Regions from separate parts of the Paenibacillus sp. IHB B 3415 genome, predicted to be linked through region 1. Evidence: predicted binding sites of a transcription regulator. Region 1 holds the regulator's gene; the other holds the start of a gene.
What was found. The regulator CtsR, encoded in region 1, represses protease genes until heat stress. The targets are predictions, from matches to a motif close to ATGGTCAATAAAGGTCAAACA.

Region 1 (11,180 bases):
TATGATGACGTTCTCCTTCGAAATAGAGCACACAGTCCACCATATGCTCCAGCATCCGTGGACCGGCAATTGCGCCTTCTTTCGTTACATGTCCTACAAGTACCGTTGCGATTCCACGGATTTTGGCAATCCGCATAAATCTTGTCGTACATTCCCGCACCTGAGTTACACTACCTGGTGCACTAGTCACTTCAGGCATAAATACCGTCTGAATCGAGTCGATGACCAGAAACTGCGGCTTAATCTGCTCGATTGCTTCTTCAATGCTCTCCATGTTCGTCTCACACAGAACATACAGTTCCGCCGACAACGCCCCGAGGCGGTCAGCCCGAAGCTTGGTCTGGCGCACTGATTCTTCCCCGGAGATATACAGAACGCGGAGCCCCTGGGTTGTAAGGGCGTGCGATGTCTGCAGCAGCAATGTGGACTTCCCGATTCCGGGGTCGCCACCGACCAGTACCAGCGAGCCGGGTACGATACCGCCGCCAAGCACACGGTTAAGCTCTCCGATGCCTGTCAGGATACGCGGCTCTTTGTCACTTTCTATATTTATGATCGATTGCGCCTTTTCTTTACTCTGAAAAATAGGTGCATTCATGCCTTGTGTTTTGACTACGCTTTCCGTTTCTTCCACCATTGAGTTCCATTCCTGGCAGCCCGGGCATTTCCCGAACCATTTCGGTGATTCGTAACCACATTCGGTGCAGAAAAATTTTGTTTTTGGTTTGGCCATGTGCGCTCCTTACAGTCCGAACTTGCTAAAATTGCGGATAATTTTCTCTTAATCAAAGTTTACCATTTCTGCACACTGAACGAAAGGTCACTTAAGATCTACTTTTCGTTTGCGTCCTCCTTAACCTGCCTGATTCAGGGCAGAATTAATCACTCCGGACATATAAAAGCTCCCGCCCCTCTATACGGAGGAGCGGGAGCTTTGTTTCATATTGCTGGAAAATTATTCAGTTTCGACTTCCTTCTCTTCCTTCTCCAGGGAGAGCTCGGCCGGCACTTCCACTTTGGTTACCACAAGCTCACCGTTCACCTCATCAATGTTGAGGGAATCACCTTTCTTGATGTTGCCCTTAAGCAGCTCTTCGGAAAGGCGGTCTTCGATGTGCTTCTGAATCGCCCGGCGGAGCGGGCGGGCACCGAAGGCCGGGTCATAGCCCTCTTTGGCCAGGAACGCCTTGGCGCCGTCGGTAAGCAGGAAGTCTACATCATATTCACGCAGACGCTTGCGCAGCTCCTCGGACATCAGGGTAACGATCTCGGCGATATGCTTCTCATCCAGAGAGTGGAAGACAATAATCTCGTCGATCCGGTTCAGGAACTCAGGGCGGAAGCTCTTCTTCAGCTCTTCCATTACCTTGCCCTTCATATTGCCGTAATCGGCACCGGCATCCTGTACCGCGGTGAAGCCCAGAGTCGAATTCTTGCGGATCGCTTGTGCGCCTACGTTAGAGGTCAGGATAATTAAGGTATTGCGGAAATCGACTACACGGCCTTTGGAGTCGGTCAGACGGCCGTCTTCCAGTACCTGCAGCAGAATATTGAATACTTCTGGGTGAGCCTTCTCAATCTCATCCAGCAGGACAACGGAATACGGTTTGCGGCGCACCTTCTCAGTCAGCTGTCCGCCTTCTTCATATCCTACATAGCCTGGAGGCGCTCCGACCAGACGGGAGGTAGAGTGCTTCTCCATGTACTCCGACATATCGATGCGGATTACCGCATTCTCGTCACCAAACATGGCTTCGGCAAGTGCCCGTGCCAGCTCAGTTTTACCGACCCCGGTTGGACCGAGGAAGATGAAGGAGCCCATTGGTCGTTTCGGATCCTTCAGACCCGCACGCGCCCGGCGGAGTGCCCGGCTGACAGCCTTAACGGCTTCATCCTGGCCGATTACCCGTTCATGCAGTATTGATTCCATATTGAGCAGACGGTCGGTCTCCTCTTCCTTCAGCTTGCTGACCGGAATGCCGGTCCAGCTGGCAACCACCTGTGCGATATCCTCAGGCGTAACCTGGGAGTCCGTACGGCCCTGCTTCTCTTTCCACTGGTTCTTCGTGGTATCGAGCTCTTCACGGATCTTCTGCTCGGTATCGCGCAGCGCTGCAGCCTTCTCGAATTCCTGGCTTTGTACAGCGGAATCCTTCTCCTTGCGGATATCATCCAGACGCATTTCGAGTTCCTTCAGATTCGGCGGGATGGTGTAAGAGTTAAGTCTTACCTTGGAGCCTGCTTCATCTATCAGGTCAATCGCTTTGTCCGGCAGGAACCGGTCAGGGATATAGCGGTCGGACAGCTTCACAGCTTCCACAATAGCTTCATCCGTAATCTTCACCCGGTGATGGGCTTCATAACGGTCCCGAAGACCGAATAAGATCTGTACAGCTTCTGCAGGAGAAGGCTGATCCACCGTAATCGGCTGGAAGCGGCGTTCGAGCGCTGCGTCTTTCTCAATGTATTTGCGGTATTCGTCAAGCGTTGTGGCACCGATGCACTGCAGTTCACCACGGGCCAGAGCGGGCTTCAGGATGTTGGAGGCATCAATTGCACCTTCCGCACCACCGGCTCCGATCAGGGTATGCAGCTCATCGATGAAGAGCACGATATTGCCTGCCTGGCGAATCTCATCCATGATTTTTTTGAGGCGGTCTTCGAACTCACCGCGGTATTTCGTACCGGCAACTACAGAACCCATATCCAGGGTCATTACGCGTTTGTCGCGCAAGGTTTCCGGAATTTCATTATTGATGATCTTTTGGGCCAGGCCTTCAGCAATTGCTGTTTTACCAACCCCTGGCTCACCGATCAGCACCGGATTGTTCTTGGTACGGCGGCTGAGCACCTGAATAACACGTTCAATTTCCTTGCTGCGGCCGATAACAGGGTCGAGGTTGCCGTCCTTGGCATAGGCAGTCAAGTCACGGGCCAGACCATCCAGCGTTGGTGTGCTGACATTAACCGGAGCACCGCTATGGCTTGAAGTGGCTTCACTGCTGCCCAGAAGCTGCAGCACCTGCTGACGGGCCTTATTCAGGCTGATACCGAGATTGTTCAGCACACGGGCAGCTACGCCCTCTCCTTCCCGGATGAGTCCGAGCAGGATATGTTCTGTGCCCACGTACGTATGTCCCAGCTTGCGGGCTTCGTCCATAGACAGCTCGATAACTTTTTTGGCACGAGGAGTATAAGCGATGTTGGTCGGTTGTTCCTGACCTCTGCCAATCAGCGTTTCCACTTCATCCTGAATCTTCTCAAGACCCAGACCGAGTCCGATCAGTGCCTTGGCGGCTATGCCGTCACCTTCACGAATCAGTCCGAGCAAAATATGTTCTGTCCCAATGTTGTTGTGTCCCAAACGTACGGCTTCTTCCTGCGCCAGCGCCAGCACCTTTTGTGCGCGTTCTGTAAATCTTCCAAACATCATATCTCCTGCACCTCCACGGATAATATATATCTATAATTAATGTTGTGATCCCAGTGTTTCCCGGAGCAGCTTCGCCCGGTACATATCGCGTTCGGTGGACGAAAGCTCGTCGCCGAACAGCTTTTGCAGAAAACCCGGCTGAGTCTTGACATTCAGCTCATTAAGCACTGAAATCGAAGGCCCTTCCAGTATCCCCAAATCTACACCAAGCCTCAGATCGGAGAGCCGCTGTGCTGACTCTTTAAGCTCCATCACAGCCGCGTAGGCTAGAATCCCGTATGAACGTTTGATGCGATCGGTAATCCGCAGGGCGGAATCCACAAGCAGGCGTTCACGCGCGTTCCGCTCATGCTCTATAATCTGGGTGACTACGCTGTGGAGATTCTCAATAATCTCATTCTCGGTCTGACCAAGCGTAATCTGGTTGGAAATCTGAAAGATATTCCCTACTGCTTCGCTGCCTTCACCATAAATTCCTCTAACGGTAAGACCGACCTGATTAACAGCGGATAGAATTCGGTTAATCTGATGGGTCATAACCAATGCCGGCAGATGAACCATTACCGAGGCTCTGAGCCCGGTTCCCACATTGGTGGGACAACTGGTCAGGTATCCTCTGCGGTCATCAAAAGCGTAATTGACAGCAGCCTCAAAGATATCATCGATGGCTGTTGCCCTTACCCAGGCTTCTCTCACCTGCAGACCCGGAAACAGGCATTGAATGCGGAGATGATCCTCCTCGTTGATCATAATGCTGACTGACTCGTCCTCATTAAGAATGACTGCTCCGCCTTTGGAATCATCAGCCAGATTAGGACTGATCAGATGCTTCTCCACCAGTACTTTTTTATCCAGCTCATCGAGCTCATCCAGTCTCAGCAGCTGAAAGTTGCCGAAATCCGCGGAGGCTTCTCCCTGAAATACAGGAGCAAGCTGCTCCAGCACCTCTTCCGACTGCTGCGCAGACGCCAATAGCGGGAAAGGAAGGTGCTCCAGATTACGGGCGATACGCATGCGGCTGCTGATAACAATCTCGGAATGACTCCCGCCGCAGCGCATCCAGTCACTAAGTGCTTGTTCGGTAAACCGGAGACTTGACATGTGGAATCCCCTCCTATATATCAAAGACTTTACTCTTGTGGCATTTCTTTTTCAAGTTTGCGGATTCTGTCCCTCAGCTCAGCTGCAGTTTCAAACTCCTCCTGCATAATGCTCTGCTGTAATTCCTGCTTCAGCTCATCAATTTGGCGTTTACACATGATCTGTGCACCCGCCCGTTTGGGAAGCTTGCCCACATGGGCCGTACTTCCGTGTACCCGTCTGAAGAGCGGGTCCAGCGTGCTGTCAAAATATTTGTAGCAGGAGCTGCAGCCGAACCGTCCAAGCTTGCTGAACTGTGAATAGGTCATACCGCAGTTCTCACACTGCAGCCCCTGCACAGTCTGTGCGGCCTCTGACTTGCCCTTGCCTGCGCTCTCCAGATCAAGCAGCCCGGAAAGCAAGCTGTGTATGGAGAATCCTCCGGCAGTACCGGGGATGAGCTCCCCCTTTTCCCGCGCACAGCTTTCACAAATATGAAATTCTGTCTTCTCTCCGTTCACGATCTTCGTGAAGTGGAGTGTAGCCGGTTTGACCCCGCATTCCTGGCATAGCATGAGCGGTGTCCCTCCCTCACATTTTGACAATTATTTACCTAACAAAGAGATTAGCATGGCCTTCATTAGCTTGGCACGAATCTCATCCCGGTACGGCAGATTAACCGTCAGGCATTCCCTGGAAACAGCAGACCGCATAAGACACGCTTCACGCTTGGAGAGAAAACGGGCCTCCTCCAGCTGATAAATCAGTCCTTCGGCGGAATTCTGGTCAATATCATTCCCTATTGTGGAGTTCAGATGTGCATACAGTGCCACATTCTGAGGCAGCTCGAAGCGCTGAATCCGGATATAACCTCCACCGCCGCGTTTGCTCTCCACTACATATCCCTTTTCCAAAGTAAAGCGTGTACTGATGACGTAATTGATCTGCGACGGCACACAAGAGAACTGGTCCGCCAGATCATTGCGCTGAATTTCCACCGTACCTTCGGGACTTTCATGCAAAATATTCTTCAGATATTGTTCAATAATATCGGAGATATTACGCATCACTCATCCTCCAGTGTGTAAGCCTTGGTTAAGCTTGTGCTGTGTCAACGTCCGCCGTCCATACATAGCTCTAAAGAATTTAACCCGGGGACCGAAGTGCGAATCGGCTGCAACAGCCTTCGTACTTAGCCAGACCACCAACTGTTACAATCCTAAGAACACTGCTGTCGAGCTTGCGTTGACTTTGACTTTCTTTGACTTTTTTCATATTATAACATATTCTCACTGAATTCCAAGTGGTTGCTCTTATTTTTTACTTTTTAGCCGCATTGTATTCCGAATAGCTTCACGGATCCCATTGCAAGGGGATATGTATATTAGGCTCCCCTGCTTCTACGGTAAGCAGAAGAGCCTTCAGGTTTGTCAGAAAAAATCAAATAAAGCCGTTTGCGCCTGCGGGATCAGCTTCTCCAGCCAATCTACAGCTTCATGTGTACCGGATAACTGTCCATACCGGGCCATTTCAACTGGACGTCTATATCCCATCAACAGCGCGGTAAGTGTACCAATACTGCATATAAGATCAGCGTTTGATCTGTCTCCTTGGATCTGAGTAAATGATACCTCCCCATGTTCAGCTACTATCCAACGCCACAGGCCGTTATTCCAGGGGGCATGCTCATCTTCAATATAAAGCAGCCGTTCCCGGATACCGCTCAGCGCATGGAAAGACAAATTCTCTATAAAGGCTTTGGCGTTGACAATGCGTGCCATGAAGTACGGATAATTCTCCTGGGCAATCCGCGGGTCGGGAAGCAAATACGGCAGGATGTCATCAGAGGGAACCAGCTTCAATGAAGCTCCGGTGATCATCGAGTCATGGTTGGCCAGAAAAGTCCACAGCCCTTGGCGGGCCTTCTCATTCAGATAGACAAATTCATCAATGACCAGTTCTTTGTTCACTATTTTATACAGCACATACCCTTCCGGTTCACCCTGCTCCGAATAAAACACACACTGATGTGTATCCTCATCGAGTACACTGTCTCTCCACCAGTCCTCATCACGCAGGAGCGTGCCATTATAACGGCTTGCAAATGAGTTGTACAGCTGCTGTAATATTTCAACATTAGCCGCACCGCGTTTCACAGAACCCTGTATTTCAGCCTTCCGCGGAAATTTATTCACAGGTATGTTGTATTTCTTATATTCACAATAGATCTCCCAGCCGAATTTCCGGTAAAAGGGGATTAAAAACGGGTGCAGAAAAGACAGCGTTTGACCCGCCTCGTTCATTGTTTGCAGCGCATGGGTCAGCAGCTTGGCCACATATCCCTGCCTGCGGTTCTCCGGCCACGTGGCTACACCCGCAATTCCGCCCATAGATACGGGCTTGCCCTGTATGTATGCCTGAAGCGGAAGAAGTACCAGCTTGGCACTTAAACTTGGTCCTTCGAATACTCCCCATATTTGTTCCGGCTTGAACTTCTCTCTGGCGCGTTCCCTGTCTTCTCCGGACACCTTGTACTGAAAAGCATATTCAGACAAGCCTAAGCCTTCTTCAAAATCATCTGCATGCAATTGCCTTATTTCCATGCTGCTCACCCCGTTAATGAATTTATAGAGATAGAGTCCAATGGTTGCTCAGATTGAGTATATCAAGCAAATTGTCCAGAAGCTAATGAGGTACAAAAATAGCCCGTGAACAAAAGTTATCCACAGGTTTTGTACAGTAAAACAAAAAACCGGAAAGAGTTTCTTCCCGGCAAAAATTAGTTATCCACGATTCATATTTATCTATCCACAAAATTCACTTTTTATCCACAAAAACAGTGGATTACTTAGGTTTTCTCTTGACTCATTCGCCTGAATATGCGTTTCAGTCCACATTATCAGGGAAAAGACTTCTTCCTGAAATTGTATCCACATGTGCGTAAGTTTTCAGTAGTTACTGAAATTTATCCACAGCTTTTCCACAACCCTGCACAAACCAAAAAAGCCACTGTCGATTGCTCAACAATGGCTTCATGTGCTTGGCGGCGTCCTACTCTCCCAGGACCCTTCGGTCCAAGTACCATCGGCGCTGGAGGGCTTAACGGTCGTGTTCGGGATGGGTACGCGTGGAACCCCTCCGCTATCGCCACCAAACGGGCATTTACAGCGTAAATGCTTCAGGAATTGATTCCTGAAAACTGAATCCGAAACGAATCTGCGTTGTTCGAAATTTGGATAAGCCCTCGACCGATTAGTATTGGTCAGCTCCATGCATTGCTGCACTTCCACCTCCAACCTATCTACCTCGTCGTCTTCAAGGGGTCTTACTAATTGGGAAATCTCATCTTGAGGGGGGCTTCACGCTTAGATGCTTTCAGCGCTTATCCCGTCCGTACGTAGCTACTCAGCCATGCTCCTGGCGGAACAACTGATGCACCAGCGGTACGTCCATCCCGGTCCTCTCGTACTAAGGACAGCTCCTCTCAAATTTCCTGCGCCCACGACAGATAGGGACCGAACTGTCTCACGACGTTCTGAACCCAGCTCGCGTACCGCTTTAATGGGCGAACAGCCCAACCCTTGGGACCTACTTCAGCCCCAGGATGCGATGAGCCGACATCGAGGTGCCAAACCTCCCCGTCGATGTGGACTCTTGGGGGAGATAAGCCTGTTATCCCCAGGGTAGCTTTTATCCGTTGAGCGATGGCCCTTCCATGCGGTACCACCGGATCACTAAGTCCGACTTTCGTCCCTGCTCGACTTGTAGGTCTCGCAGTCAAGCTCCCTTATGCCTTTGCACTCTCAAATTGTCCAGAAGCTAATGAGGTACAAAAATAGCCCGTGAACAAAAGTTATCCACAGGTTTTGTACAGTAAAACAAAAAACCGGAAAGAGTTTCTTCCCGGCAAAAATTAGTTATCCACGATTCATATTTATCTATCCACAAAATTCACTTTTTATCCACAAAAACAGTGGATTACTTAGGTTTTCTCTTGACTCATTCGCCTGAATATGCGTTTCAGTCCACATTATCAGGGAAAAGACTTCTTCCTGAAATTGTATCCACATGTGCGTAAGTTTTCAGTAGTTACTGAAATTTATCCACAGCTTTTCCACAACCCTGCACAAACCAAAAAAGCCACTGTCGATTGCTCAACAATGGCTTCATGTGCTTGGCGGCGTCCTACTCTCCCAGGACCCTTCGGTCCAAGTACCATCGGCGCTGGAGGGCTTAACGGTCGTGTTCGGGATGGGTACGCGTGGAACCCCTCCGCTATCGCCACCAAACATGATTTTTCGAAGCTTCCGCTTCTCGAAATCGCTGCGAGAAAAGATCAGTCCCCAGAAAGGACATGCAGCTTAAGGTGTATCAGGCTTGATCGCCTGAAAACTGAATCCGAAACGAATCTGCGCTCTAAGAAATTTGGATAAGCCCTCGACCGATTAGTATTGGTCAGCTCCATGCATTGCTGCACTTCCACCTCCAACCTATCTACCTCGTCGTCTTCAAGGGGTCTTACTAATTGGGAAATCTCATCTTGAGGGGGGCTTCACGCTTAGATGCTTTCAGCGCTTATCCCGTCCGTACGTAGCTACTCAGCCATGCTCCTGGCGGAACAACTGATGCACCAGCGGTACGTCCATCCCGGTCCTCTCGTACTAAGGACAGCTCCTCTCAAATTTCCTGCGCCCACGACAGATAGGGACCGAACTGTCTCACGACGTTCTGAACCCAGCTCGCGTACCGCTTTAATGGGCGAACAGCCCAACCCTTGGGACCTACTTCAGCCCCAGGATGCGATGAGCCGACATCGAGGTGCCAAACCTCCCCGTCGATGTGGACTCTTGGGGGAGATAAGCCTGTTATCCCCAGGGTAGCTTTTATCCGTTGAGCGATGGCCCTTCCATGCGGTACCACCGGATCACTAAGTCCGACTTTCGTCCCTGCTCGACTTGTAGGACCCTTCGGTCCAAGTACCATCGGCGCTGGAGGGCTTAACGGTCGTGTTCGGGATGGGTACGCGTGGAACCCCTCCGCTATCGCCACCAAACGGGCATTTACAGCGTAAATGCTTCAGGAATTGATTCCTGAAAACTGAATCCGAAACGAATCTGCGTTGTTCGAAATTTGGATAAGCCCTCGACCGATTAGTATTGGTCAGCTCCATGCATTGCTGCACTTCCACCTCCAACCTATCTACCTCGTCGTCTTCAAGGGGTCTTACTAATTGGGAAATCTCATCTTGAGGGGGGCTTCACGCTTAGATGCTTTCAGCGCTTATCCCGTCCGTACGTAGCTACTCAGCCATGCTCCTGGCGGAACAACTGATGCACCAGCGGTACGTCCATCCCGGTCCTCTCGTACTAAGGACAGCTCCTCTCAAATTTCCTGCGCCCACGACAGATAGGGACCGAACTGTCTCACGACGTTCTGAACCCAGCTCGCGTACCGCTTTAATGGGCGAACAGCCCAACCCTTGGGACCTACTTCAGCCCCAGGATGCGATGAGCCGACATCGAGGTGCCAAACCTCCCCGTCGATGTGGACTCTTGGGGGAGATAAGCCTGTTATCCCCAGGGTAGCTTTTATCCGTTGAGCGATGGCCCTTCCATGCGGTACCACCGGATCACTAAGTCCGACTTTCGTCCCTGCTCGACTTGTAGGTCTCGCAGTCAAGCTCCCTTATGCCTTTGCACTCTGCGAATGATTTCCAACCATTCTGAGGGAACCTTTGAACGCCTCCGTTACTCTTTAGGAGGCGACCGCCCCAGTCAAACTGCCCGCCTGACACGGTCCCCGTACCCGGTAAGGGCACTAGGTTAGAACCTAGATACGATCAGGGTGGTATCCCAACGGCGCCTCCGCAGAAGCTTGCGCTCCTGCCTCAACGGCTCCCACCTATCCTGTACAGATCGTACCCAAATTCAATATCAAGCTGCAGTAAAGCTCCATGGGGTCTTTCCGTCTTGTCGCGGGTAACCTGCATCTTCACAGGTATTAAAATTTCACCGGATCTCTCGTTGAGACAGCGCCCAAGTCGTTACGCCATTCGTGCGGGTCAGAATTTACCTGACAAGGAATTTCGCTACCTTAGGACCGTTATAGTTACGGCCGCCGTTTACTGGGGCTTCGGTTCACAGCTTCGGCCTAACCACTCCCCTTAACCTTCCAGCACCGGGCAGGCGTCAGCCCGTATACTTCGCCTTGCGGCTTCGCACAGACCTGTGTTTTTGCTAAACAGTCGCTTGGGCCTTTTCACTGCGGCCCCCTCGGGCTATTCACCCTACCGAGGCACCTCTTCTCCCGAAGTTACGAGGTCATTTTGCCGAGTTCCTTAACGAGAGTTCTTCCGCGCGCCTTAGAATTCTCTTCTCGCCTACCTGTGTCGGTTTGCGGTACGGGCACCTTCTCCTGGCTAGAGGCTTTTCTTGGCAGTGTGAGATCATGACCTTCGCTACTACAATTTTCGCTCCCCATCACAGCCCAGCCTTATTGATGTGCGGATTTGCCTACACATCAGCTTCACTGCTTAGACGGACATATCCATCAGTCCGCGTCACTACCCTCCTGCGTCACCCCATCGCTCATAGCGGATTACGGTGGTACAGTAATTTCAAACTGTTGTCCTTCGACTACGCCTTTCGGCCTCGCCTTAGGTCCCGAC
Region 2 (11,180 bases), on a different contig from region 1:
ACACAGACAATTGGAGTAATGCCATGGCGGAATGCCGCATGCATTTTTTTGTTGACGATTTCGTCCGTCTCACCGAAGTATGCACGGCGTTCGGAGTGGCCGATAATAACGTATTCCACGCCGAGATCCTTCAGCATTACACCGCTGATCTCGCCTGTGTAAGCACCGTTATCTTCGAAGTGAAGGTTCTGAGCACCAATTTTGATGCTGGTGCCTTGTACCGCTGCAACAAGTGCAGGCAGGTTAGTGAAAGGTGCGCAGATTACAGTCTCTACGCCTTCAACTTCCGCCTGGCCTTTGATTTCAGCGATGAAGCCTTCGGCTTCCGGAACAGTTTTGAACATTTTCCAGTTGCCGGCAATGATAGGTGTTCTACTCATAGTAATGGATTGCCTCCTTCTACTCTACGTCTTACTTGTCGTTCAGTGCTTCTACGCCTGGAAGTGCCTTACCTTCCATGAACTCGAGTGATGCGCCGCCGCCAGTGGAGATATGATCCATTTGGTCTGCGAGGTGGAATTTCTCAGCAGCTGCTGCGGAATCACCACCACCGATAACAGTGTAACCTTCGGTAGTTGCGCAAGCCTGGGCTACGGCAATTGTACCTTCAGCGAAGATATCAATTTCAAATACGCCCATAGGTCCGTTCCAAACAACCAGCTTGGAGTTTTTGATGATATCGGCGTAAATTTCACGGGTTTTTGGACCGATGTCCAGACCTTCCCAGCCAGCAGGAATTTCAGTCACATCTACAATTTTGGTGTTGGCATCTGCGCCGAACTTGTCAGCGATAACTACGTCAACCGGAAGCACAAAGTTTTTGCCCAGTGCTTTGGCTTTCTCGATAAATCCAAGCGCCGCTTCGATTTTGTCGTTGTCTACCAAAGAATTTCCGATTTCGTAACCTTGTGCTTTGGTGAAGGTGTAAGAAAGGCCGCCGCCAATCAATACGTTGTCAGCCAGAGTCAGCAGGTTGTCGATCACGTCAATTTTGTCTTTAACTTTGGATCCGCCGATGATCGCAGTGAAAGGACGTTCAGGATTGGACAGGGCTTTGCCCAGAACGGACAGTTCCTTCTCCATCAGAAGGCCGGATACTGCAGGCAGGAAGTGAGCGATACCTTCTGTCGAAGCATGGGCACGGTGAGCCGCACCAAATGCGTCATTGACGAACAGGTCAGCCAGTTCAGCGAACTGCTTAGCCAGTTCAGGATCGTTCTTTTCTTCACCTTTATAGAAACGGACATTCTCAAGCACAAGCACGTCGCCTTCGTTCAGTTCAGCAATTTGTGCTTTTACCGCTTCGCCAATCGCTTCATCAGCTTTGGCTACCGGTTTGCCGAGCAATTCGGACAGACGGACAGCTGCGGAAGTCAACCGCATGGAATCGACGAATTCACCTTTAGGACGGCCCATATGGCTGGCCAGAATGACCTTTGCACCGTTCTCAATCAGGTATTTAATTGTTGGAAGGGTTTCGCGGATACGGGTATCATCAGTGATCTTACCGTCTTCCACTGGCACGTTGAAATCTACACGCACGAATACGCGTTTGCCTTTTACTTCTACATCACGGACACTTTTTTTGTTCATGATTAACATTTCCTCCACACCCAAAATTGGTTCATTCACGAATCCATTTCATTTAGAAAGAGCGGAAACAGACTTTCATTGTTTCCGCTCTATTGTACTGCCTATATAAAATCGGTATTATTGAGCAAGTTTAGCGAATTTTTCCAAAGTACGAACGAGCTGTGCAGTGTAGGACATTTCATTGTCATACCAAGCAACGGTTTTAACCAGTTGTTTGTCGCCAACAGTCAGAACTTTAGTTTGTGTAGCATCGAACAGGGAACCGAAAGTCATACCCTTGATGTCGGAAGATACGATTTCATCTTCAGTGTAGCCGTAAGTTTCTGGATCGGAAGCTTCTTTCATAGCTGCATTGATTTCTTCAACAGTTACGCTCTTATCCAGAACAGTAACCAGCTCAGTCAGGGAACCAGTAGCTACAGGCACACGTTGTGCTGCACCGTCAAGTTTGCCTTTAAGTTCTGGAATTACCAGGCCGATTGCTTTAGCAGCACCGGTAGTGTTAGGGATGATGTTCTCAGCAGCAGCGCGGGCACGTCTGAAGTCACCTTTAGCGTGTGGAGCATCAAGTGTATTCTGGTCACCTGTGTAAGCATGGATAGTAGTCATCAAGCCTTCGATGATACCGAATTTGTCGTTCAGAACTTTGGCCATAGGAGCCAGACAGTTCGTTGTGCAAGATGCGCCGGAGATTACTGTTTCGCTACCGTCAAGGATGTCATCGTTAACGTTGTAAACAACAGTCTTCATGTCGCCTGTAGCTGGAGCGGAAATAACTACTTTCTTAGCTCCGCCTTTCAGGTGCTTTTCAGCTGCTTCTTTAGTTGTGAAGAAACCTGTGCATTCCAGAACGATATCAACGCCAAGCTCTCCCCAAGGAAGTTCTTCAGGGTTGCGGTTCGCCAGAACCTTAACATCTTTACCGTTAACTTTGAAGAAGCCGTCGTGAACTTCAACATCGCCTTGGAATTTACCTTGAGTTGTATCATATTTAAGCAAATGAGCAAGCATCTTAGCGTCAGTCAAGTCATTGATTGCTACCACTTCGATACCTTCTACATTTTGAATACGGCGGAATGCAAGGCGTCCAATACGTCCAAAACCGTTAATACCAACTTTCACACTCATTGAATAGTTCCTCCTAGATTTCGTTTTATTTATTCAAGACAAGCCGTGAGGCTCGTCAAGACAACAAGGTTAAGTATAATGCATAATACCTTCGCGCGCGCCCCATAAAATGGAATCTATAGGACTTGCTGCAACTGTTTGTCGATTTCTCTGCCGATTTCGACAGCAGCCGCCTCGTCTGTTACGAGAATATCCTCTTGGCCGAACCGCAGCATCGCATGAATGGCCTTAGCCTTGCGTTTGCCGCCGGCAATACCGATGACGACTTCTGTACGGATAATGTCTTCCAGGCGCAGCCCCATGGTCAGCATGGTATGAACCACTTCGCCATTCTCATTGAAATAATATCCGAACGATTCGGCTACCGCACCCTCGTCCTGAATCTCTGAGATTGTACCGGGGTCCAGCTTGCGGCGGTGAGTCATTTCAATGGCATCGCCAATTCCATGCACAATAATACGCGATCTGCGGATAATCTGCACAATCTCTCCAATATTGGAGTCCAGTGCGAGCGACTGATAGGCATCACCGCTGAGCAGATCAGGCACATGCAGCAGACGGTAATTGGCACCAATCCGTTTGGCCATGGTCGAAGCAATGGTGTTGGCTTGGATCTCCATGCTCTCTCCCAGTCCTCCGCGCGCCGGAACTACCCAGGCGTTCTTATAGGAAAGGGATAGCGGCGGGGTCAACTGATCGGCCATTTCGGCCAGGGTCGATCCGCCTGTGACGGCAATCGTGTCGTCACTGCGCAGTACACTGAGCAGTGCCTTCGAACCTGCACGCCCCAGTTCACGTTTGGTGAACAGTGAGGTCTCGCAGTCGCCAGGTACAACAACTACTTTACTGAGACCGTACGTAGTACGAATTTTCTCTTCCAGATCATCCAGGCCGAAGAGGCTCTTGGCGATCGGCTCCAGCAGGTCAAGCAGTCTGCGCCCGGCTTCGCTAATGCGCATGCCGACGCTCTCGATCTCAATGAGCCCTTGCGATTTCAGAAGATCCGTCTCGGCGCGCAGCACCCGCTCGGTCATATCAAGCGAGGCGGCAAGCGTTCTGCGCCCAATAATATCGGACAGCATGATCTGATGTAGAATCGTATACCGTCTCTTAAGGGTTTCCATGAGATCAGGCAGAAGCTGCTTTTGGATTTCCAATAAATTACGCATGCTTTCACTCCTGCAACTTCGTCTTTCTCTTTTCCCTTGTTCGTGGTCTCAAAATGTCCCGGGTTAACTTTTTAAGTCCCACCCATATTCTACCCAAAACTGACGCGGAGTGCAAGTGTTCCGAGACTATAATTCTCAGACCGGTTTCATCTTATACATCTGCCGGTCTGTGAGAGGTAACCACGCCCTTAATTGCATGCCTGAAAACCTCCAGCACCTGACTGTCAGGTGGGAAGCTATCATCTGCCTGGGAGCCGGAAAAACTATTTTTTTGCACGACGGGTTTTACACGTTGCTTTTATTCGATAAGTGTATTATAATAATTTCTGTTGCGCCCGTGGTCCAATGGATATGACGTAGGCCTCCGAAGCCTGAGATCCAAGTTCGATTCTTGGCGGGCGCGCCATTATTTTCACTTTTGTACATAATTTAGCAATGCTTATATTATATTTAACCAAAGAGCCGCATGATGGCTCTTTTTTTTGAATCTAAGTTTGACTTTCTTTGACTTTTTGTTTGAATTTGTTTATCATGTGGTTAATACGGTAACAGTAAAAAATGAACACATTCGAAGCACCAATTTCAAGGAGGTTTTCCACGTGAGTTATATTCCTATGGTAGTAGAACAGAGCAACCGCGGTGAGCGCGCTTATGACATCTATTCCCGCCTGCTGAAGGACCGCATCATTTTCCTTGGAACGGAGGTTAATGACGTGGTAGCCAATTCCATCATCGCACAAATGCTCTTCCTGGCTGCCGAGGATCCGGATAAGGATATTCACCTGTATGTAAACAGCCCTGGCGGTTCCATTACAGCGGGTATGGCTATATTTGATACAATGCAGTACATTAAACCGGATGTATCCACCATCTGTGTAGGGATGGCCGCTTCCATGGGAGCCTTCCTGCTGAACGCCGGCGCCAAGGGCAAACGCTTTGCCTTGCCGAACAGCGAAATTATGATTCACCAGCCGCTCGGCGGTGCCCAGGGTCAGGCTTCGGATATCGAAATCCGCGCCCGCCGCATCATCAAGCTGCGCGAGAAGCTGAACCGTATCCTGTCCGAACGTACGGGCCAGCCGATCGAGAAGATCGAGAAGGATACCGACCGCGACTACTTCATGAGTGCTGCCGATGCAGCTGAATATGGCATTGTCGATAAAGTCATTGAGAAGACCTTGCCGGCTGGCGTTTAATTTCTATACTTCACCAACAAATAAAGAGGCTGCCACGGACCTACAGGTCTGCGGCAGCCTCTTTATTTGGCATATATACTGATGACTCACCTCAAGTTTCCATATCCCAGGGCATCCAGCTTGCCGGCGATCACCCGGTAGCCTCTGCCGTTCGGATGGATATGATCCAGGAACAGCAGCCCCCGCTCATTTCCGGCAAATTCATGATAAATGGAAGCAAATCCTACGGCATAACTGCTGTAGCCGGCAGCATAGCGGTTGAACTGCCGCACCCAATCTGTAGCCGCATCCACCTGAGGATACGGATTATAGAGACCTACAATCCGGATAATGTAAGGACTTCGCGTACCCGCCTTCAGCTGTGCCAGAGTACTCATAATATCACTGAAATTCCGTTTGCATTCCCGGAGCGCTTTTTGCAGATATCCATTCAGCTCACCTGGCCTCCCCGCAGCGGCTTTGGCAGCCTTAATCAGATCATTGCCGCCAATAGAGACGGTGATGATCTCCGCATCCTTAACCGCAGAACGAAAGCCGCCATCTGTCTTGAGACGCTGCTCCAGCCCCGCTGTTGTCAGACCGTTCACTCCAAGATTCGCTGAAGCCACCGGAGTCTGCAGCCGCCCTTCCGCCATCCGGCGGTAGACGGGAACAAATCCGTTCCCGGGCAGAGCCCCGAATCCTGTCGTTAATGAATCACCAATGGCCGTATATTGATAGACCATATCCTTCCCTCCCCGCTATAAGCTGCTTGCTTTCTTTAGCTTATGACTGCCCGGGGGATGTGGTAACGGCAGGGCGGCCTTAATAGGCCTGCAAAAAAATTCTGCCCTTATGTCTCCCGGAGGAAACGCAAGGGCAGGATAGATGAAGCTATCGGAACTGACTGGAACTGTGAGTCTTATTCGTTATTTCAGTGCCGCGAACGGACTGCCTCCATCGGGAAGCAGCTCTTTGAAGCTGAAGATTACCTCCGGGAAGCCTGTAGCGTATGCAGTATACTCATATTGCTGGAAGAAGAGCACGGCTTTGCCCTCTTTCAGATAGAAGTATTTCTCTGTATTCAGGCCTGTGAATCCTCCCAGATAACCTCCGTTTGCTTTGATTTCAGTAGATACCTTGGCATTCAGCTGTTTCTTGTAGTTAGGATTAGCCTTGAACAAATCCCCCAGCAGCAGGCGTTTGCCGTCTTTAAGTGAGAAGGTAAAGGCATTGCGGATAGTCGATCCATGTGCGCCGCCGGTGTACCCGTATTGATTCGTGATCAGACTGAGCACGCCGTCCTGATTATAAGTGACCACATAACCGCCTTCGAATTCATACGGACGATCGTCCTCGGATTTAAGGGAGATTTGATCTTCGGCGTAAGCCGCGTATTTCTGAATCGTCTGTTTGATTGTATCATTGATTGCCTTCTCAGCCTCGCTACTTGCAAGACCGCTGACCTGTGGATAATCCAGCTTTACCGGTGCATCTTTATGGTCCTTAACATAGCTCTCAGTCTTTATAGTTACCGCATTTTGCGTTTTCTTCATCACATTGAGCCGTCCCGTAGCGGCACTCCAGTCACCCTTGTAGCCTAAGTAATCGCTGAGCAGGTCAAACGAAATATAGAAGCGATTATCCATATTCTTCACTTCATATTCGCCGATAAAATAATTGTTCACTTTAATCGTAGTATAGTATTCAGTAACCGTCAGTTTAGTTTGTGTAGTACCTGTACCGATGGTATACGTCTTCTCAGCTTTATCATAAGATAGCGGCATCCCCAGCGCATCGCGCATAAACGTTACCGGAATCCATACCTTTCCGTCTTGGAAAAGCCCTGTCTGCGCTGTAATCTTACCGTTTACCTTCAGCACGACCGGGGAGGAGGCAGCCTTCACCTGAGCAGCCGCTGGAGCAGCCTGGGTAATGCCTACCGGGAGTACACCTCCACCGATTAGCATTCCCGCTGCAATCATTCCTGCGCCCCATTTACGGGCGTATTTCTTCGAAGTATAATTCATTGTTGTTCTTCCCCTTCCGCTGGTACGATGATAGTTACGTGATGTGTTCCCTCAGCTTCACTCTTCCTATTATAGGGATAAGAAGATCGGCGGATGTTACAATGCGCTTTACAGTTTCTTAAGGATTGAAGAGTCTTTCTATCAACCTTATTACATTTATTTAAACAATTTGAGAGATTTCAACGAAAATTTCTTCTAAAAAAGGCGCCCGCCCTGCCATAAACAGCAGAGCAAGCGCCTCTTCGCGGTCACTTTATTTCAATTCATAAGTCACACTCAGCTGAGTGGTTACTTTAACTTCTCCGGGTTCTACGGAGCTTCCGGCAGCTGAATCATTCGCTGCTTTGGACATGGCGTTCTGTTCAACGAAGACAACCGGGTTATTCCCGTCGTCGTTCTGAATGACCGTTACCACCTGGCCGAGTCCGCGTTTCGCCGCTTTAGCAATCGCTGCCGCTTTTACATCTGCGTTCAGCATTGCTTTTTCGATGACCTGTGCTTCAAAGGCTGATGGATCTTCGATCGCAAAGGTTGCATTGCCGATATTGTTCGCGCCTGCCGTAGATGCTGCATCCAGCAATTGTCCGACCTTAGTCAGATCACGGTAGGAAATCTTCAGCGTATGCTGGGCATTATAGCCTTTAACCTGCTGGCCTTCCTTTTCGCTATAGACGTAATTAGGCTGTACATAGAACTGGGTACTCTGAATATCCTTGTCGGCAATTCCCCAGGTTGTCTTGAATAATGCAGTCAGCTTCGCAATCTTTGCTGCGGTACCCTTCTGCGCTTCTTGCGCAGTATCAGCAGTGGTACTTACCCCAATCGAAAGATAAACGATATCCGGTTTGATCGCAAGTTCACCCTTGCCCACCACGCTCACAATATTCTTCTGCACCTCGTCGGCAGCGTAAGCCTTTTCAGGACCTTTTAGCACCCCGCTCAGCCCCATTCCTCCTATAATCAAGCTTCCTGCCAGCAGCACTGCTCCGATTGATTTGCCAAATTTCATCATGCCTGCCATCCCCTTTCGCTTCTTTAAGTGTTGGTACCCTCTAGACGGACCAGCATGGCAAAAGTTGCATACCGTATGTACGATATTTGATAATTTATTCCGTCTCTATCCAAAAACGCCGGATGACATTCCCGTCCTCCTCGATATATTCGCTATCCTCTATTCCGCCATTCTTGCGGATCGTCCGTTCCGAAGCTGTATTGACGGCGTCGCAGACCACGAGTGCCTTCTCTATACCCAGTTCCCCCGCCTTCAGGAGAGCCTGCCTCAGAAGTTCACTGGCATACCCCTGTCTGCGCTCCGAAGGGACCACGCCATAGCCGATATGCCCGCCTGTACGGAGTAACGTTTCCGTCAGCCGGTGTCTGATGTTCACGGCACCCACCACCCGCTGATCCGTTGTCACCAGCCAGAAGGTTGAACTGCTCACCCATCCGTCTTTGATATTCACACCGCCGGCATGCTCACGCAGAGATTGAAGCATACCGGAAAAGTCAGCAGGATCGATCTCGACTACCCAGGGAACGAATGATTCTCCGCTGGCCTTCCACTCTTCATAAAATGCCAGATAGGGCTCCCTGAGAGCTTCTGTAGGCTCCACTAATGTTACCTCACTGCCTTGGATTTGCATCTGTGTATCTCCCCTTATACATCAATAATATGAAAAAAAGCCCCTAAGGGCTTTCGGTAAGACGTTGTACCATTTATTGATTCTCGAGTTCTTCCTTACTGACAAGACTTGTCAAAGCGGTTACAGCTTGTTCCGCATCTGCGCCATCTGCGCTGATATAAATCTCCGTACCGGAACTGATTGCAAGGCTCATAATGCCCATGATACTTTTGGCGTTAACTTTTTTATCGTCTTTTTCCACGAAAATCTCCGACGAAAACTTATTAGCTTCTTGCACAAACAATGCTGCCGGCCGAGCATGGAGCCCCGTCTTCAACCGAACAACTACCGGGTGCTTTGTCATGAAACGCTTACCCCCTATTTGAGATCTGCCCAAAAATTTCACATTAATTTTATAATATTATATCATTATAACCTCTACCGCACTAGAAAAAAAATAATCAACTGCCCCGCACCTTGTCAGCCAGCTCATCAATTTTGCGCAAACGGTGGTTTACGCCTGATTTACTGACGGTGCCGCCCAGCATATCGCCAACTTCCTTCAGGTTGATATCCGGGTGTGCAAGTCTGATTTCCGCAACCTCGCGCAGCTTATCCGGCAAGCTTTCCAGTCCCACCTCACGCTGCAGCAGCTTGATATTCTCAATCTGGCGTACCGCGGCGCTGATCGTTTTGTTAAGATTGGCCGTTTCGCAGTTGACGATCCGGTTAACGGAGTTGCGCATATCGCGCATGATCCGTACATCCTCGAATTTGAACAGTGCCTGATGGGCTCCGATCAAACTTAAGAATTCAATAATCTTCTCGCCTTCCTTGATGTATAGGATGAAGCCTTTCTTGCGTTCTATGCAGCGGGCATTCAGGTGGAATTCACCAGCCAGCTCCACGAGCGCCTTGCAGTGCTCCTCATACATCGAAGCAATTTCCAGGTGGTACGAGGAACCCTCCGGATTATTCACCGAACCGCCAGCCATGAAGGCCCCGCGCAAGTAAGCACGCTTGCAGCAGTTCTTGCCGACGATTTCATCATCGATCCCATCGGTGAAGATGAAGCCTTCCGAGACAATCCGCAGATCCTTCAGGATCTCCTGAACCCGGTTTGGGATTCTTACGATATAGACGTTATTCTTCTTCAAACGCATTTTTTTACGCACGAGCAGCTCGATATGGACCTGGTAATATTTCTTAAGTAAAGAATATACCCGCCTTGCAATCGCGGCGTTCTCCGTCGAAATGTCGAGAACAACCTTTTTGCTCGAAAGCTGCACCGAACCATTCATCCGGATCAGCGCTGACATTTCCGCTTTCTCACAGCAGGGCTGGCTCTCGACCATCGTCAGCTCTTTTTTGGTAAGGGCCGCAAAAGACAAGGGGCTCACCTCTTTCATGTTAACTCTTTCTGTCAATCCAATCCTGAACCAGCTGGAAAATATGGTGGCTAAGCTTATCTGTATCATGCCGCAAATAGGTTTTAAATAATACCAGTTTGTCGGCAATTACCTTATATCCGTTGCCGTCAACGACATCGCGGTCAAGCTGCACCGGACGTGCGCCTTTCTCGGCATATTTGATCTGTACCTGCTCCGGGATCTCTCCATCGTTCACAATTACATAATCGAACAGATGCAGTCCGATATGGTCGTACACCGCCTGAAGATGATCACTGACCGTATAATTATCCGTTTCACCGGGCTGGGTCATTACATTGCATACAAATATTTTGATCGCATCCGAGGCTACAACGGCTTCAGCCAGCTTCGGCACCAGCAGATTCGGCAGAATGCTTGTATACAGACTGCCCGGACCGAGCAGAATGGCATCCGCATTCCGGATCGCTTCCAGCGCCTCCGGCAGAGGCTCCACATCGGCAGGCTCCAGAAACACACGCTTGATTACACCGCCGGCCTCCGGTATTTTGGATTCGCCGGTAATCAGGGTACCATCCGACATCTCGGCGTGCAGTACCACCGCTTCGCCTGCAGCGGGCAGCACCCGGCCGCGGACGGCGAAAAGGCGGCTAAGCTCTCTGACTGCAGTAACGAAATCACCGGAGATGTCTGTCAGCGCTGCCAGAATCAGATTGCCCAGGCTGTGTCCGGCAAGACCCTCTCCGGTACTGAAACGGTAGCGCATGATCTGAGCCATCAGAGGCTCTACATCCGCCATAGCCGTCAGTACGTTACGGATATCTCCCGGAGGCGGCATTTGCAGCTCGCTGCGCAGAATCCCGGAGCTCCCCCCGTCATCTGCCACGGTTACGATAGCCGTAATATCCAGCGGCTTCTCCTTCAATCCCCGAAGCATAACAGACAGCCCGGTACCGCCGCCCATGACGACGATCTTCGGACGCTGCCCTTGTTCTTCAGTCACTACTCATCCCTTCTCTCGTCAATGCCGATCACGTTCGGAATCCCGATGGCTGATTGCTACCGATTCCGTCTC

Region 2: the regulator CtsR is predicted to act here: its motif matches at 4,382-4,402, upstream of clpP (ATP-dependent Clp endopeptidase proteolytic subunit ClpP).

The regions. Positions count from the first base shown of each region.
Region 1 is NZ_JUEI01000024.1:4,099-15,278, reverse strand. Features, by position in the region: gene radA (DNA repair protein RadA) at 1-733, opposite strand, end outside; gene clpC (ATP-dependent protease ATP-binding subunit ClpC) at 956-3,433, opposite strand; gene QW71_RS13210 (protein arginine kinase) at 3,470-4,534, opposite strand; gene QW71_RS13205 (UvrB/UvrC motif-containing protein) at 4,564-5,088, opposite strand; gene QW71_RS13200 (CtsR family transcriptional regulator) at 5,119-5,580, opposite strand; gene eis (enhanced intracellular survival protein Eis) at 5,944-7,116, opposite strand; rRNA gene rrf (5S ribosomal RNA) at 7,552-7,668, opposite strand; rRNA gene rrf (5S ribosomal RNA) at 8,686-8,802, opposite strand; rRNA gene rrf (5S ribosomal RNA) at 9,466-9,566, opposite strand; rRNA gene QW71_RS40920 (23S ribosomal RNA) at 9,644-11,180, opposite strand, start outside.
Region 2 is NZ_JUEI01000044.1:30,359-41,538, reverse strand. Features, by position in the region: gene tpiA (triose-phosphate isomerase) at 1-380, opposite strand, end outside; gene pgk (phosphoglycerate kinase) at 412-1,593, opposite strand; gene gap (type I glyceraldehyde-3-phosphate dehydrogenase) at 1,711-2,721, opposite strand; gene QW71_RS19750 (sugar-binding transcriptional regulator) at 2,838-3,890, opposite strand; tRNA gene QW71_RS19745 (tRNA-Arg) at 4,222-4,296, shown strand; gene clpP (ATP-dependent Clp endopeptidase proteolytic subunit ClpP) at 4,490-5,086, shown strand; gene QW71_RS19735 (GDSL-type esterase/lipase family protein) at 5,173-5,811, opposite strand; gene QW71_RS19730 (PdaC/SigV domain-containing protein) at 5,995-7,095, opposite strand; gene QW71_RS19725 (SIMPL domain-containing protein) at 7,349-8,107, opposite strand; gene QW71_RS19720 (GNAT family N-acetyltransferase) at 8,202-8,738, opposite strand; gene QW71_RS19715 (HPr family phosphocarrier protein) at 8,812-9,081, opposite strand; gene whiA (DNA-binding protein WhiA) at 9,179-10,108, opposite strand; gene yvcK (YvcK family protein) at 10,128-11,069, opposite strand; gene rapZ (RNase adapter RapZ) at 11,127-11,180, opposite strand, start outside.